Linked DNA regions of Desulfosediminicola ganghwensis. The protein of the gene in region 1 interacts with the protein of each later gene in a pairwise test. Links are inferred from orthologs where the notes say so. Each region holds a gene or a part of one and is shown on either strand. Other genes may lie near its edges.

What was found. The genes of interacting proteins can lie anywhere in the genome.
Region 2: the proteins of panC (region 1) and FCL45_RS11125 interact in binary tests that used the Escherichia coli proteins (3 or more experiments, as listed by UniProt). The link is inferred for Desulfosediminicola ganghwensis from one-to-one orthologs.

Annotation. Positions count from the first base shown.
Region 1 is NZ_CP050699.1:3,437,535-3,443,420, forward strand. Bases 1-2,938 are described here. They hold panC (pantoate--beta-alanine ligase), read left to right. Parts: upstream 1-1,012; coding sequence 1,013-1,864; downstream 1,865-2,938. Other genes in these bases: xseA (exodeoxyribonuclease VII large subunit), read right to left, coding at 1-184; FCL45_RS14600 (YfgM family protein), read left to right, coding at 321-1,016; FCL45_RS14610 (DegT/DnrJ/EryC1/StrS family aminotransferase), read left to right, coding at 1,921-2,938. Also shown: more of FCL45_RS14610, read left to right, coding at 2,939-3,123; FCL45_RS14615 (cell wall hydrolase), read right to left, coding at 3,210-3,572; FCL45_RS14620 (secondary thiamine-phosphate synthase enzyme YjbQ), read left to right, coding at 4,044-4,460; lpxC (UDP-3-O-acyl-N-acetylglucosamine deacetylase), read right to left, coding at 4,496-5,491. UniProt on the Escherichia coli protein: Catalyzes the condensation of pantoate with beta-alanine in an ATP-dependent reaction via a pantoyl-adenylate intermediate.
Region 2 is NZ_CP050699.1:2,610,778-2,615,836, reverse strand. Bases 1,509-4,274 are described here. They hold FCL45_RS11125 (NUDIX hydrolase), read left to right. Parts: upstream 1,509-2,521; coding sequence 2,522-3,028; downstream 3,029-4,274. Other genes in these bases: FCL45_RS11115 (DEAD/DEAH box helicase), read right to left, coding at 4,091-4,274; FCL45_RS11120 (polyamine aminopropyltransferase), read right to left, coding at 3,213-3,890; FCL45_RS11130 (DMT family transporter), read left to right, coding at 1,609-2,487. Outside these bases: FCL45_RS11140 (branched-chain amino acid ABC transporter permease), read right to left, coding at 54-914; FCL45_RS11135 (Trp family transcriptional regulator), read left to right, coding at 1,041-1,292; more of FCL45_RS11115, read right to left, coding at 4,275-5,059.

The DNA.
Region 1 (5,886 bases):
TAACCGCACGGATCTGTGCATTTTCATCTTTTAAGGTGAAATAATGGTGACCTGAGAAGGGTGTACGTAGGTTGGAGATTTCTCCGCCAACAGCAATAAATCGGTATTGCCCTTCAAGCATCAGCTTGATTTCAGTTGTAATCTGTGTGACGGTGCGTACTGTAGCGTGAGGTTCAATTTGCATAATATAATGGCTAATTGGGTTATAAGTATAAAGGCTGCTATGTTTACGCATAGACAGTGAATGCAGTATATATTATAATCGCCCTGCCGAAACAATCTTATATCCATATTTGTTGTACAATCATTGGAGACGTATAATGTCTGGTCCGAGCGCTTATGAAAAGAAATATGTAGACCCTAAAGATCAAAGTCAGGTTGAGGGACTGCTTGAACATTTCAATCTTCCTCCGAAAGTGATCCGTTTCCTGCGGGAAAACAAACGTCAGATACAGATCGCCCTTGCTGTAACTCTAATCGCAATTGTTACAGTGTCACTTTATGGGTCTTACAAGGAGAAGCGTGTTGAAAAAGCTGCATCTGCTCTTACGCTTGCCGAGAAAGAAACAGGCGATGCTCAAATCGCAGCATTTGAGAAAGTTGCGTCCGAGTTCGATGATACCGCATCCGGTGTATGGGCCAAGGTCGAATTGGCTCATCTTGAGATGAGAGAAAAAAATTATGATTCTGCCGCCCAGAAATATAGTGATGTCAGCAAAGGGTTGAAAGCAGATAGTCCACTGTATCCGCTTACCTTGGTTGGACTTGCTGAAGCTTACGAGGCTCAGCAGAAATATGACGAGTCCTATGCCGCTTTTGAATCACTCAAAACTGTTAACGGCTATGAGCTGACAGCCTATGCGGGAATGGCACGTATACATGAGACTCGAGGAGAGTTCGACCAGGCTATGGGCATCTATGGCCAATATCTTGCCGTGATAGGCGAGGAACCAGGTCTCGATGCTCAAAGAGCGTATGTAGATGAAAAAATTGCAAGAATCAAGGCACAGCAGTGAGAATTGTTCGCACAACCAAAGAGCTTCAGCAGCAGGCAAACCAATGGCGAAGTAATGGTTTAACGATTGGTTTGGTTCCAACCATGGGCTTTTTCCACGAAGGTCATCTGTCGCTCATGCGTGAGGCGCGAAGAAAGTGTGACCGTGTCATTACTACGCTCTTTGTCAACCCCATGCAGTTTGGTCCGAATGAAGATCTTGACTCATATCCTAGAAGCTTTGAGCGGGATCAGCAAATGGCTGAAGGTGAGGGTGTCGATCTGCTCTTTTGCCCTGATCCGAGCGAAATGTATGGTGAGCAATTCCAGACAAAGATCAGCCTGGACAAGGTTTCGCAAGGACTATGCGGCGCAGATCGTCCAGGGCACTTTGATGGTGTCGCAACAGTTGTCACCAAGCTATTTAATTTGGCCAAGCCGCACAAAGCAGTATTTGGACAGAAAGATTTTCAACAACTTGCCTTGATTCGACAACTGGTAGCTGATTTAAATTTTGATATAGAAATCATTGGTCATCCTATCGTTCGTGAAGAGGATGGCCTGGCAATGAGTTCGAGAAACAAGTATCTGGACGCCAATGAGCGCAAGATCGCTGTGTGTCTGTCCCAGGCGATCGGTCAAGCGAAGAAGATGCTTGCCGATGCAGGTGGAAGTCTGCCGGCTCAGGAAATCATCACTATGGCAGAAAGCATGATAGAGCAACATCCGGAGTGTTCTGTCGAGTATGTCAGCATTGTGCATCAGAGCACCCTGCGTCCGATGGAAATCGCCGATGGTGAAAGCGTTCTCGCTATGGCCATGAAGGTCAATAATAAAGTTCGTCTGATCGATAACTCACCTCTTTGTTGAGCTACTTGATTACGACTACAAGCAAAAGATTGCACTAAAGCATTAAGGAGTACATTATGCCAGGTTTTGAAATATTTGGTGAAGAAGAGAAGAAAGAGATCCTTGAAGTTCTCGATACCGGTGTTCTGTTTCGTTATGAGTTCCCGGAACAGCGTAAAGGTATATACAAGGTAAAGCAGTTTGAGGAAAACTTTGCCAGCTACTGCGGCACCAGCCATGCCCAGGCGGTTACATCCGGCTCCACCGCGCTGAAAGTAGCCCTTACCGCTCTTGGCGTCGGGCCTGGAGATGAGGTTATCACCCAGGGTTTTACCTTTGTAGCAACCTGGGAAGCGATTTTTGAAGTAGGTGCTGTACCGGTATTTACTGAGGTTGACGAGACCATGAATATGGATCCGGAAGACCTGAAAAATAAAATTACCGATAAAACCGCATGTATCATTCCAGTCCATATGCTTGGCGCTCAGGCAAATGTGGAGGAAATCGTCAAGATTGCAGCGGAGCATAATATACCTGTACTTGAAGACACTGCTCAAGCCACTGGCGGACATATTGGCGGCAAGTATCTCGGTACTTTCGGCAGCTGCGGTACCTTCTCATTCGACTCTGTTAAGACCATGACCACCGGTGAAGGTGGAATGATCATTACTGGTGATGAAGAACTTTGGCGTACCATGTCTGAGTACCACGATCATGGCCATGACCACATTCCCAACCCTGGTGCACGTGGCGGTGAGGGACGTCGTTTCATTGGTTTCAATTACCGTATGATGGAAATCCAGGGTGCAATCGGCATTGCTCAGTTGGCAAAATTGCCTTACATGATCGAAGCTCAGAAAAAGACCAAGTCCCGGTTGCTTGAAACAATCGCTGAAATTCCAGGGTCAGGCGTTAGAAAGCTCATGGATCCTGAAGGTGATACAGCAACGTTCTGCTGTTTTACTCTGCAGGATCGTGAACAGTGTTCCAGAGTGAATGAGGTTCTCCGTGCTGAAGGCTTTGGTGCAATCAACTTCGCAGAGAATACCTGGCATTTCTACCCGGCATGGGAACACATTCTGGCAGGTTCCACCCCGATAAAGTCTGGTTGGCCTTTTGCTGAGCCAGGCGGTAAGCGCAGGGTTGTCTATGATCCAACAGCATTGCCGAAATCTGCTGAACTCATTGGCAGAACCCTCGTATATCCGGTTCCTGTCAAGATGCCCGAAGACAGACTCGATGCAATGTGTAATGCGCTGAGAAAAGCGAAAAACGCCTGATGTAACATAGTATATTGATGCAACGAAAAAGGCCTGGTACTCGAAATTGAGTATCAGGCCTTTTTTATTGGATGTGGATCCGGGAACTACTTGTAAAACTTATGCGATCCGAACTGGTCAACATAGGTGTATTGTTTTGCCCAGTAGGGGGTGATGGTATCCAGGTGGTAATGTGTGGCACCATTGGTGATGTCGGCCGTTTGCAGGGCAACATATACAGATTGTAAGCACTGCATGAAAGCCTTGGTGTCGTTAGGTACGTAGGATGCCTTCTGGAATGTCCAGCTAAACTGGTATGGCTGAGTTACCACTGCTTTGATCGGCATGTTTTGCTCTTTGGCCCGGTTCAAGGTTACATGAACTATTGCGACCTGCCCAACCTGTGGCTCTGAGCGAGCTTCATGATAGACGTTAAGGGTCAGCCATAGTAGGCCTTCAAGAATAGACACTTTGTTCCTCCAAATAATTGGTATAGATAATCGTTACCAGATAGTGAAGAATACTATTTCCAGTTATCTTTCTATGTGTTGTAACAATTTGTAATGACTTGGTTTGCTGTTGCGTATGTATTTAAACTACTTCACAAAGGAAAAGCTAATGGTGGCAAGTGATAAGTCTAATATACAGGAATACGGGGCAAGGTCAATAAAATAATCATTTTTTGAATAGAATTTCTTTCAAGAATTTCTGAGGATAACAGTGGCTTGAATTGCTTGTTGCGTGTTACGGCGGATGGTAAGGCAAAGTTCAGATTGCAGTTGTAAAATGATACACCAATTTCAGTGTCAATGCATGGTGTTGATAGGCGGACAGTACTGGATCATGGCGAATTGTGCAGCAATTGGCGTGATCCTTTGAGGCCTAACGGACGTCACATTGCTCTTTACCAGAGAGAAAAGCAATATTGAACGGAGGGTTCAGTGAAATCATATTTTAAGGAGTTGACCTTTAACGTGCCATCGAGGAGAGGTCTTATCAATATTACGCCTGAGGTTGAAGCGTGTTTGGCTGAAAGTGGCATTACCGAAGGTCTGCTGCTTTGCAATGCTATGCACATTACAGCGTCAGTCTTCATTAATGATGATGAGAGTGGACTGCATCATGATTATGAGGTCTGGCTTGAGAAACTTGCACCTCATGCACCTGTTGAACAATATCGACATAATGGCTACGAGGATAATGCCGACGCGCATATGAAGAGACAGATAATGGGTCGCGAGGTTGTGGTAGCTGTTACGGGTGGCAAATTACATTTCGGCACTTGGGAGCAGATATTCTACGGGGAATTTGATGGTAGAAGACCAAAGAGGGTGCTGGTAAAAATAATCGGAGAGTAAGTAACGAGTAGTAAAGGTTCTTCACCCGCCTGTGATCAGGCGGGTGAAGTGGCTGGACTGCCAGCGCTTGCACCGGCGAAAATAGGCATAATGATGTCTTGCGCTGCTTTGGTGCTATGGAAAACATCATTGAACACGGACTGAGTGCCATTGTGGCTGAGTTCTACCAGTTCCCAGCATTCGGGGCTGTCGACAATAGCCTGCATGAGACCCAGGTGCTGGGTGTGACCAGCTTTGTATGCTTCAATATGACCGAGCACAGGGCAACCGAGAAGGGCTATATCACCGACCAGATCCAGAACTTTATGCCTGATAAATTCGTTATCGAAGCGAAGTCCATCTTCGTTGAGGATGGATTTGCGATTCCAGTGAATAGCAATAACGTTATCCAGGGTGCCTCCAAGGGCAAGGCCATTGGCCCAAAGCTCTTCGACCTGTTCGACGTAGCCAAAAGTGCGTGCCCTGACGATTTCTTTGTCAAATCTATCCTTCGTCAGATCAATTGAAAATTTCTGGGTCTGGATAAATTCGTCATCAAACTGAATTTCGCCGGTAATCTTCAGGCCGTTAAACGGGCTGATGGTTAATTTTTTGTCGCCATCTGTATAATGAATAGGGCTGGTTATGCGGAGTATTTTACGAAGACTGCCCTGTCGCTGTTTACCACTGTTTTTGATTATGGCAAAAAATGGTTCCGCGCTGCCATCCATGATAGGTACTTCGCCAGCATCAATTTCGATATCAGCATTATCAATACCGTATCCGTGCAGGGCTGCCATCAAGTGCTCTGTGGTAGAGATGGTGTGGTTCTCTTCGCCAATTGTTGTTGCAAGCCGAGTATCGACTATTTTATCCATGTGTGCTCTGATGGGCTTGCCTGGCGCAAGATCGGAGCGGAAAAAGCGAATACCGTTGTCAGCAGGCGCTGGCTTGATGGTGAGGTTGACAGTCCTTCCGGTATGAAGGCCAACACCACAGCAGCTAACGGTTTTTTTGAGTGTATATTGATATGGATCTAGTGACAACGACATAAAAAATTCCTTAACGATAAATATATTTAAAATCCTTTCATGCAATTCCATGCAAATAAGATGCCAGGCGGTTGATTGGACACTTCTTGTGTGGAGGACTTAAATAAACGACAGAATAGTAGGGATATAGCTGCAAGTGTTAAATATTGTTGAAGAGTGTGTTGTTTATGTATTTTGTGGTGTAAAAGACAACACGTGGCGAAAATAACACTCACTGTGTGTTTTAGTTCTCAATTTTTATAGCGATAAATTCGAATGAAGACGTTACAGATGCACGGCAAAATATGAGGTGAACAGAATTGAAAATATGCAGATATCTCGATGCAGGCTGAACCATTTTGTTTCGCCATAACCGCACATGGGTTCATGGCCCGGCAGGAGAGTACACATCTTGT
Region 2 (5,059 bases), 830 kb from region 1 along the record:
ATCCCACGTCCAACGTCCCACGTCCAACATCCAACCTGCAGTTCCCCTTACAGTCACTCTCCAAACAATCCCTTAGGCCGCACAAAAAGCACCAGCAACAACACCACAAAAGCCACCACATCCTTATAGGCGCTGGAAAGATAGCCGGCTGAAAGGGACTCTAGCAGACCAAGACAGAGACCTCCCACAATTGCCCCGGGAAATGAGCCGAAACCGCCCAGGATGGCCGCAGCAAAACCTTTTAACCCCAGCAGCACCCCAACATCGTAATTGAGGGTGGTAATCGGTGTGACAAGTACACCCGCCAGACCACCCAAAGCACCGGCAATGGCGTAACTGGTCAGACGGATTCGACCGGCCGGGATACCAACTACAGCGGCCGCTGTGGGGTTGGAAGCAACAGCCCGCATTGACAATCCGAGCGATGTTCGATAGAAAAACCAGGTGAGCAGACTGATCGCGCCAATGGTTAGCACCATCACCCAGAGCGCCTGGGGCAAAAGGCTCGCCCCCATAAAAGCGATAGGCACATCAGGTGTCAAAGGCGGCAGAGCCATCCGGTTCGTGCCCCAGATCAACTTGATGATTCCCCGCAATATTATGGAAAGCCCCACGGTGAGAAAGATCAGTACCAGATGATGGTTCGATCTCGCAGGCCGAAGCCCGAAGCGTTCCACAATCATCGCCACTAATGCCACTCCGGCCACAGCAAGAAAAATGCCTGGAATCATAGGCAATCCGGCACCAAAGAGACATGAGAACATCAACATTCCACCCAGGGTCACAAAATCCACCTGTACGAAATTGACGATCTTCATGGTATTATTGACCACACAGAAACCCAGAGCTATCAGCGCATAAATTGCGCCACTTGTCAGCCCTGAAAAGGTATATTGCAGTAGATCGGCAAACATACAGCAAACAGGCTCCTACATAACAACACTATCGCCGTGTGTTCAGCCTCTGTACCACAGGGCTTTAGGGCAAACACGACAAAAAATAGCTTTACCCAAACCAAATTTGCACTATCGTACTAGTACATGGATACAAAAATAAAGAACATTTCAAGTTTAGTCAATTATTTGCTGGCCAAGAAGAATCCCGAAGAGATGGAGCAGTCCCTCAACGAACTGCTAACTGCAAGCGAGTTGGACGAAATAGTTAACCGGCTGCAAATAATAAAAATGTTGAAAAAAGGAATCCCGCAACGCAAGATCGCCGAAGAGCTTGGCGTGGGCATCGCCACGGTGACACGTGGTTCGAATGCTTTAAAGAAGAGTCGGGAAAAATAAGGAAAAACTGTTCCTGACTGGTGAATACGATGAAGGGGAGCAGCTGACACATCGCAGCTTCCCCTCTTTGCCCTGTCAGCAAGTGGCAGGTCAGAAGTTACCGGAGAACCACACGCCAGCGCCTCCGGAACATTCTGGAATCAAAATAAAAATGCATGCAAGCCTGAGAGTGCGTCAGTTGACATGATGCGCTACCCAATTCTTTTTCCCTGTCATGCAGTTTAGTGTGGCTATACGGTTACGGGTTGATGTAGAACAGAAAACCTGCTTAGAGTATCCCGTCCGTTAACCACATACTGAATTGTAATCAAAAGATATGAGCGTCATTCACTTAGCACTCGCCCTGGTAGCCAACTGTGCCTGGGGCTTTAATTTTATTGCCGGCAAAATAGGGACGCTCACCTTTCAGCCCCTCTTTTTCACCAGTATCCGCTTTTTTTTCCTGCTTTTGATCATGCTGCCCTGGCTACGGCCCGCACCCGGCCACATGAAACCCCTTCTAAAGGTCGCTTTTCTGCTGGGTGTTATTCATTTCAGCATGATGTTTATCGGCCTGAACGCAGGCGGCAACATCGCCTCAGTAGCCATTACCACCCAGCTCTATGTGCCGTTTTCCGCTATCCTCGCCGCCATTTTTTTAAAAGAGAGCTTCTCCGCGATACGAGTTGTGGCTATTTTTATAGCTTTCATCGGAATACTGGTAATCGGTTTTGACCCCATAGTTTTCAGTCATCTGGATGCGGTTCTCTGGGTAATGGGAGCTGCCTTTGCAATGGCCGTGGCCACCATCATGATGCGCCAGTTTCCCAATATGGGTGTTTTTAAATTGCAGGCGTGGATCGCCGCAATCGCTGCGCCTTCTTTGTTGCTGCTCAGTTTGATATTTGAATCCGGCCAACTGCAGACCTTGGCAGATCTCGAAATTATTCAGTTATGGTCTCCGCTCTATTCAGCCATCGGCGCATCTGTTCTCGGGCACGGCATCGTCTACTATCTCCTTGGCCGTTACCCTGTTTCGATAGTGACACCGCTGTTACTTCTGGCTCCGGTTCTTGCTTCAATATTCGGTATCTGGTGGTTTGGGGATGAGATCGGCTGGAAGCTTATTGTCGGGGGTACGATAACCCTGCTTGGTATTCTGCTGGTTTCGGTAAATGTTGACCGACTTATGAGCAGGCTCAAGACGAGAATATAGCCATTTTCAAAAATACTTTCGACAACACACCGAGATGACACAAGAAGAAATAGTACAGATCGTTGATTCAAACAACATTCCCATTGATGCGGTACCACGCTCAATTATGCGGGCACAGAAGCTTATTCATCGGGCATGCTACATCCTGGTGCTCAACAGAGCGGACGAACTTTTTCTCCAGAAACGTACCTTGACCAAGGATATCTACCCCGGTTACTGGAGTGTTGCGGCAGGAGGCGTGGTGCAGGCAGGAGAATCGTATGAAGATTCTGCCAGAAGGGAACTTTTTGAGGAACTTGGCATCACCGCTCCCCTCAACGTTCTATTCGACCACTTCTATGACCGGGAGGACAACCGTGTCTGGGGGCGAATATATTGGTGTCGCCATGAAGGACCGTTCACCCTTCAGGCAGAGGAAATTGAATACGGGGAGTTTCATTCTCTCAGCCAGATCCTCGAAATCAGTAAAAAGGAACCTGTTACCCCGGATGGAATCGAGATAATTCATCGGTTACGGGATGAAGAAATCGATTTCATTTGAATCCCGCCTTCTTCATTACAGGAAGATTCATCAGAATAGTGAGCCGGAATCCTGTCAGATATGCATTTTTTTCACAATTCGAGATATCGAAGAAATATCAAGCAAATTCATATGCTTGATATTGCGAGCATTATTTTTTGAAAATTCCGCAGAATTTGGGGGAAAGCCATTGCCGGACATCCTCTTAGCCCGGTTTTACAGCAAGCCAGATAGTATGTTTGCGACCCTTGCCGGAGCTGTTGGCGTGAGCTGTGACAACTTCTGTGCGAAATCGGCATTTTTTCAGACGTCGGGTAAAACCATCGTCTGGCGCATAGGACCAGACAGCGAGAATACCACCGGGCCTGAGCGCTGCAAAGGCGGCATGTAGACCCGGCAGACCATAGAGTTGATCATTCGCCTCACGGGTAAGTCCATCGGGGCCGTTGTCCACATCGAGTAGTATCGCGTTCCAGGCGGATTTCTTACTCTTGATTGCCTGAACGACATCTCCCTGCCAAACAGCCACCCTGGGATCATTAAGCGGAAACCCTGCAAGGTGGCCGAGAAATTCACGGTTCCAGCTGATCACTGCCGGTACAAATTCTGCAACGGTCAGGTGGGCATCCGGGCCGGAATTTTCAAGTGCTGCTCCAAGCGTGTATCCCATGCCAAGACCGCCGATAAGGATGTTCACATCCCTTTGATACGAAAGGCGCTCACAGGCAAGCCTGGCCAGAGCCTCTTCAGAGCCGTGGAGGCGGCTGTTCATCAATTCAGTGGTTTCAGTACGGATTGAGTATTCCGTGTCACGCTTTCTTAAGATGAGCTCGCCCTCTTCATCGGGAATTCGGGCTCGATCAAGTGTTACCCAGGGTTTCATAATATCCTTTATACTGCCCACCTTGCTGTACGGACAGTTGAGCAGATGAGTGCGTGATAATCAGATTTCCACAACGCACGTGTAACATTCTGGCGACGTATCTGTTCCGGACTAGCAATTGCTGAGGTTGATTAGCCTTTTGAAAAAATGTTCCTGAGAAATCGGGGTCTGGAGCAGTCAAACTGACTGCCACTCATTTATCACCGTTTTTTCCTTCGCGTGTTACGCCTACCTGAACCGGGCTTGCAGGATTTGGCTATTGTGACCTCATCCTGGGATTTACTGTTTCGTCTCCCCCCTGATTTGCCCTGCGGGCTCCCCGCCCCCCGTGCTGCCCTGCCTCGTTGCCGCGGGTTTTCTTTTTCGGAACTGTTTTCCCGGCTCCCTCCGCTTTTTGCGGAACTGCCCTTTTGATTCTGGGCCTGACTCTTTACACCCTGCTTTTTCGGTTTTTTGGGCTTTTTAGGCTTCGGTTGCTGCAAATGGGTCAGAGGGACACCGTGGTGGGGAACAAAGCCGGTTGTAACCTCACGGGTCAGGAGTTGGCGAATAAGGGTCTCGATTGCGGTAAGAAGCTGGACTTCATCGGCACTGACCAGAGATATCGCAACACCTTCTTTACCAGCACGACCGGTACGACCGACGCGATGAACATAGTCTTCGGCCACCTTCGGCAGATCGACATTGATAACACAACTGAGTTCCGTGATATCAATACCTCGCGAGGCAATATCCGTGGCTACCAGAACACGGATTGACCCATCTTTAAAATCAGCAAGAGCCCGGTTACGCGCTCCCTGGCTTTTATCACCATGAATCGCCAGGGCGGAAACACCTTTCCCCGTGAGTTTTCTGACCAATTGATCAGCGCCTTTTTTAGTCCGGCTGAATGCCAGTACCTGATCCCAGTCATTGTTTTGCAGGAGATGGCAGAGCAGATCGGGCTTTTTGCTCTTGTCGACCTCGATCAACCACTGTTTGACACTCTTGGCCGCTGAATTACGCTGGTTGACTTCTATCTGAACCGGGCGGTGGAGAAGTGTTGTGGAGAGCGCCCGGATTTCTGCTGAAAAGGTCGCTGAGAACAAAAGATTCTGTCGTCTTCGTGGTAACAGCGCGAGGATTTCATCAATCTCATCTTTAAAGCCGAGGTTGAGCATCTTATCCGC